2 regions of the Howardella ureilytica genome follow, and region 2 is predicted to be linked to the other one. Evidence: predicted binding sites of a transcription regulator. Region 2 holds the regulator's gene; the other holds the start of a gene.
What was found. Region 2 encodes NrdR, which represses ribonucleotide reductase genes. Its sites were predicted from a motif close to CACNANATNTNGTG; they were not measured.
Positions count from the first base shown of each region.

Region 1 (3,434 bases), on a different contig from region 2:
GTTCTTCTTGCAACGTTCAGTTTATTTTCATCCGTATTACCGCAGTTAGGGCATTTCCAGATAAGCTTTCCGCTGTTATCGTTTTCAATCTGAATTTCACCGTCAAATCCGCAAACCTGGCAATAATCGCTTTTAGTATTAAGCTCGGCATACATTATGTTGTCATAAATATATTTCATGACTTCCAGCACCGCTTCAATATTGTTGGTCATGTTCGGAACTTCAACATAGCTGATGGCTCCTCCCGGACTCAAAGCCTGAAATTCCGATTCAAATTTAAGCTTTGTAAACGCATCTATTTCCTCTGTTACGTGTACATGATAGCTGTTGGTTATATAATTCTTGTCGGTAACTCCTTCAATCTTTCCGAATCTCTTCTGAAGGCACTTTGCGAATTTATATGTTGTTGATTCCAAAGGTGTTCCGTAAGGAGAGAATGAAATATTGGTTTCCGCTCTCCACTTGCTGCATTTATCATTTAAAAACTGCATTACACGGAGTGCAAATTCCTTTCCTCCGTCTTCCGTATGGGATACGCCCTTCATGTACTTTGTACATTCATTAAGACCCGCATATCCTAAAGAAATAGTAGAGTAATTGTCAAACAACAATTTGTCGATTACTTCTCCCTTTTCAAGTCTTGCCAATGCGCCGTTCTGCCATAATATCGGTGCAACGTCCGAAGGAGTCCCAAGGAGTCTTTCATGACGGTACATAAGAGCTCTCTTACATAATTCCGTTCTTTCTTCCATAAGCTCCCAAAAACGATTCTCGTCTCCGCCTGATGAACATGCGACATCAACAAGATTGAGGGTTACAACTCCCTGATTGAATCTTCCGTAATATTTGTGTTCTCCGTTTTCTCCGAGCCCCTCTGTATCGGCCGTAAGGAAGGAACGGCATCCCATACACGGATATACATCTCCGTTTTTAAGCTCGCGCATTTTCTTGGCTGATATGTAATCCGGAACCATTCTTTTAGCCGTACATTTTGCGGCAAGCACCGTAAGATCCCAATACTTTGAATCTTCTTTAATATTATCCTCGTCAAGAACATATATTAACTTAGGAAACGCCGGCGTAATATATACGCCCTTTTCGTTTTTTACACCCTGAATTCTCTGTTCCAGCACTTCTCTGATTACGAGGGCAAGGTCTTCTCTTGTCTGTTCGTCTTTTGCCTCGCTGAGATCCATGTATACCGTGACAAAAGGAGCCTGACCGTTTGTTGTCATAAGTGTTATCACCTGGTATTGAATTGTCTGAACGCCGCGTTTAATCTCATCAAGAACTCTTAATTCAGCCACTTGACGAATCTTTTCCTCGTCAGAATCTATCCCTGCCTTTTCAAATTCTTCCCTAACCTGTGAAATAAATTTCTTTCTGCTTACATCCACAAAAGGAGCCAGATGCGAAAGGGAAATACTCTGTCCGCCGTACTGAGAACTTGCAATTTGGGCAATTGCCTGAGTGGCTATGTTACATGCGGTTGAAAAACTGTGTGGCTTTTCGATCATTGTCTCGCTTATTACGGTACCGTTTTGAAGCATATCCTCAAGGTTAACAAGGCAGCAGTTATGCATATGCTGCGCAAAATAATCGGAGTCGTGGAAGTGAATAATGCCCTCTTCGTGGGCTTCGACTATATCATTCGGAAGAAGAAATCTTTTTGTTATATCCTTACTTACCTCTCCGGCCATGTAGTCTCTCTGAACGCTGTTAACCGTAGGGTTTTTATTGGAATTCTCCTGTTTAACCTCTTCGTTGCTGCATTCCAGAAGACTGAGAATTTGAGCATCTGTGGAATTTGATTTACGAACAAGTTCTCTTTTATATCTGTATGTAATATACTTTCTTGCAAGAGCAAATTTTGCCCTTTTCATAATTTCGTCTTCCACAATATCCTGTATCTCTTCAACAGATAAACTTCTCGTCATACCGTGTCCGACCTGCTTTACATGTTCAGCAATCTGTTCTATTTCCTCTGATGACAGCTTGTCACCTTCTATTACTTCATCATTGGCTTTATTTACGGCGTCTATAATTTTAACACCGTCGAACAAAGCCTCCGTACCGTTTCGTTTAATAATCTTCATGCCGACCTCCACAAGCAAATACAACTTATAGTGTAATTCTTTTAACTTAAAAATCCCCCGCAAAATCTTTGCAAGGGATATACTACTATATATTGTGTTTAATTACAAGATGTATACATTATATATACATATTGTATTTTTTAAAAACATTTGTAAATCGGCACCGCACCGATTAACTCTGGGCATCCAGCATTTTAAATATTTTATTTGCATCTCCCAAACTCGCTATAATTTGCATATGATCGCCTTCCCGGAACACATAATTGGCTCCCGGCATAATGTTTGTCACTCCGTCGGTCACCACACCTATAATGTTGATATTATATCTCGTGCTGACATTTAACTCCTTTATCGAATAACCTATCCACTCATTAATTATTGGCACTTCATATATGGAATAATCTCCGTCCAGTTCTATATATTCAAATACATGATTCGCCGAAGCTTTAACCGCAATACTGTGTGCGGCGTCCCTTTCCGGATATACAACCTCATCTGCGCCGTTTTTCAGAAGAAACTTTGCCTGAATTTCTCTGCTTGCGAGACTGATAACCCACTTTGCCCCCTTTTCCTTTGCAAGATTGGTTATTTCAAGAGAATTTTGAAAATTTTCTTTTATTGCCACTATTATTACATCAAAATTCTTTATCCCCAGAGCATCAAGTACATCGGGATTTGTACAGTCACCGATTCTCGCAGCGGAAACATCCGTGAAGAAGTCTCTGAGCTTCTCTTCTTTCTGGTCAACAATCATAATATCATTATCGAGTTCGATAAGTTTTCTGCACACATGTTTGCCGAACTCACCCATACCAATTATCAAAAAAGATTTCATTATATAACCTCATTAACCCACATTTACATGCTCAACAGGATATGTAATAAGCGGAGTTTTCTTTCTTACCTTAAATGATACCGCAAATGTAACGGTTCCTATTCGACCGATAAACATCAGTAATATAATAACTACCTGAGATACGGGCAAAAGTTCCCTTGTCAGTCCGGCAGAAAGCCCCACCGTACCCATGGCGGAAAACACCTCTAACATAAGGGCTCCCATATTTACATTCTGTATGGCACTTATTATAAGCGTAGCCACGGAAACAAGCATTACATTGAGCCACAACACAAGAGACGCCTGATTGATATTCTCTTCGCTGATTCTTCTTTTTCCGATGTGCACGCCGCTTCTTCCGAATATATGGCTGAATACATATACAGTCATTATTACAAGAGTTGTTGTTTTTATACCGCCTGCCGTAGAACCTGAATTTCCTCCTATAAACATTAAGAAACAAGTAAGCATTTTGCTCGGCTGTGACATTAAGTTAAGATCAA
Region 1 covers NZ_BAAHYP010000012.1:37,537-40,970, forward strand. The annotation lists gene nrdD (anaerobic ribonucleoside-triphosphate reductase) at 1-2,096, opposite strand, end outside; gene ACYQ1N_RS06555 (potassium channel family protein) at 2,269-2,931, opposite strand; gene ACYQ1N_RS06560 (TrkH family potassium uptake protein) at 2,944-3,434, opposite strand, start outside.
Region 1: a site for NrdR is predicted at 2,180-2,193, ahead of nrdD (anaerobic ribonucleoside-triphosphate reductase). Genes of this name have one in related genera too.

Region 2 (3,434 bases):
TATACTATTATTTCGCATACGGTGTTATTGCGCTTTCGGTAATTCTGTTCATTTATACAGTGTTTATCTACAGAGCCGCAAGAGAAGGACATTATACTCTCCTTGCCGTGCTTATTACCATTTCACTGTCCAACTTTGTTAATGCGACCATGCTGTTTGTGGATTTGTTTATTCCTCAGGTGTTCATACTCGGATTTTTAAACTATTTCATAAGCGGATTCACAAAAAACAAAGATATATTTTATACACGGGAATTTAAAAATATAAGAGAACAGTCAAATGTATAAGGATCTCTGTAAACAGAGTCGCATAAACAGTACACATTTTGACCGCTATTTTATTTTGTGTTAGAATTTTTCACAAAAATATACAGAGAAAAGGACTTAAAAAATGGCAAAAATAATTCTTACGGGCGACAGACCCACAGGTAAGTTACATTTAGGGCATTATGTAGGTTCGTTGAGAAAAAGGGTTGAACTTCAAAACTCAGGGGAATATGACAAAATATTTATTTTGGTTGCGGATACACAGGCGTTGACGGATAACGCCGACAATCCGGAAAAAATAAGACAGAATATTCTGGAGGTAACTCTGGATTATTTATCAGCCGGTATAGATCCGGAAAAATCCAATATATTCATACAGTCAATGTTGCCTGCTCTCCCGGAACTTACAATGTATTACAGTAATCTTGTTACGGTATCAAGACTGCAGAGAAATCCTACAGTGAAGTCGGAAATTACAATGAGAGGTTTTGATACGAATATTCCGGTAGGATTTTTTACATATCCGATAAGTCAGGCTGCAGATATTACAGCGTTCGGTGCAAATGTTGTTCCGGCGGGAGAAGATCAGGAGCCGATGCTTGAACAGGCAAGAGAGATTGTGAGAAAGTTTAATTCCACATACGGAGAGGTTCTTGTTGAACCTGAGAGTATGCTTTCTTCAAACGATGCATGCAGAAGATTACCGGGAACGGACGGAAAAGCAAAAATGAGCAAGTCCCTCGGAAACTGCATTTACCTTTCGGATACTCCGGAGGAAGTAAAAAAGAAAGTAATGGGAATGTATACGGATCCTAACCATATAAGGATAGAAGATCCCGGTAAAGTAGAGGGAAATACCGTATTTACATATCTTGACGCCTTTTCGGAAGAGGCGGATTTTGAAAAATTCTTGCCTGAATACAGTTCCATGGATGAGCTGAAAGCTCATTATATGAGAGGCGGATTGGGCGATGTGAAAATAAAGAAGTTTCTCAATAAAGTTCTTGACAGAATGCTTTCGCCTATAAGGGCAAGAAGAGCGGAGTATGAGAAAGACATCCCTAAGGTATATGATATATTAAGACAGGGAACGGAAAGAGCAATAGAAGCTTCCAACGAGACTCTCAGAAAGGTTAAGGAAGCCATGCGTATCAATTACTTTGAAGACGAGGAGCTTATCAAAAGTCAGTCCGAAAAGTATGCCGATTGACAACTATAGGAGTTAATATATGAAATGTCCATTTTGTGGGGAACTCAACAGCAGGGTAATAGATTCAAGACCTACCGACAACGGTGAAATTCGCAGACGAAGAGAATGTGAAAGTTGTCATAAGCGTTTTACTACATATGAAAGAATAGAAAGTATTCCCCTTATGGTTATAAAAAAGGACAATACAAGAGAACCGTATGACAGAGATAAAATAAAGTCCGGCATCAGCCGTTCATGTCACAAGAGACCGGTTTCAACGGAATTAATAGATAAAATGACGGATGCGGTTGAGACGGAGATATTTAATTACGGAAGCAGAGAAATTTCAACAAACGTAATCGGAGAGTATGTAATGCAGCAGTTAAAAGATGTTGATGAGGTTGCATATGTAAGATTCGCATCTGTATACAGAGAATTTAAAGATGTTAATACATTTTTAGAGGAGATTCAGCAGTTTTTAAATAAGTAAGGAGATTATATGGGGCTTCATTTAATTCCGAGTGCATACATTAATTCAACATATGATATTGATTTTCAACTCCTGTTTGATAACGGGTTCAGAGGATTAATATTTGATATAGACAATACGCTGACACAGCACGGGGCGCCGGCAAAAAATAATGCTGTAAAATTATTTCGGGAATTGGACGAGATAGGGTTTAAATACATTCTTATTTCGAATAACCATGAAGAAAGAGTTGCTCCGTTTGCGGAACAGGTTGGTGCCGAATATGTTGCCGATGCGGGCAAGCCGCTTGCTAAGGGATATAATGCGGCAATAGAACGAATGGGAATTGAGAGAGAAAAAGCTGTTTTTATAGGAGATCAGATGTTTACGGATATTGCAGGTGCAAATGCCGCCTCAATAAAGTCAATATTGGTAAGACCTCTTTCAAAGAAAGAACCATTTCATATAAAGTTAAAAAGAATGTTGGAAGCTCCGGTTAAGAGGGTGTATCTTAAAAAACACAATATAGGGGACTATAACGGTTTATTTAAGTGATTTTATTTGATTTTAATCTGCCGAATACTACAGAAAGGTACTAAAATACATGAAGGATATAACAGGCACAACTAAAATGTGTGCTCTTATAGGTAATCCTACCGAACACTCCTTATCTCCGATGATTCATAACAGTATATCCTTTATGACGCGAAATGATATGGCATATACCACATTTTGTGTGGAGAAGGATAAACTCGGCGATGCAATAAACGGAGCCTATGCCCTCGGTATACAGGGAATGAATGTAACCGTTCCTTATAAGGAAAGTGTTATGGAGCATTTGGTTGAAACAGATCCTCTTGCCGAAGCGGTTGGTGCCGTTAACACTCTGATAAGAACCGAAGGCGGATTTAAAGGTGCCAATACCGACATATTGGGCTTTGCCCGCTCGATAAAAGAAGCGGGATTTGACATCAGGGGTAAAAAGGCCTGCGTGCTCGGTGCGGGAGGTGTTGCAAGAGCCATATGTTTTGCTCTCGCCGAGGCCGGAATACAAAGTATATATATACTAAACAGAACAAAAGAGAAAAGTATAAGTATACGAAACGCATTAAATAAATATTACGGATACAAGGCAATCGACATTCATATACATGACTATGAATCAGCCGATAAATTAAATATTAATGATTTTCTGCTTATACAGACTACCAATGTAGGTATGTATCCTAATAATGATGATTGTATTCTGGAATCTTCATCATTATACGAAAAAGCAGCTTTCGGATTTGATGTAATATACAATCCGTATGAAACATCATTTATGAAAAAATTGACCGAACACGGTAAAAAATCGATTAACGGTCTTGATATGCTTTTATATCAGGCTGTCGAATCATATAAAATGTGGTTTCCGGACTTGGAAATTACATCTCACATGGTAAGCTGTACGAAGAGAAAACTGACGGATTCATTCGGAATCAGCAAAGAACCGACGGACGATTTATTTGCC
Region 2 covers NZ_BAAHYP010000001.1:102,438-105,871, reverse strand. The annotation lists gene ACYQ1N_RS00480 (hypothetical protein) at 1-287, shown strand, start outside; gene trpS (tryptophan--tRNA ligase) at 391-1,476, shown strand; gene nrdR (transcriptional regulator NrdR) at 1,496-1,945, shown strand; gene ACYQ1N_RS00465 (YqeG family HAD IIIA-type phosphatase) at 1,955-2,479, shown strand; gene aroE (shikimate dehydrogenase) at 2,529-3,434, shown strand, end outside.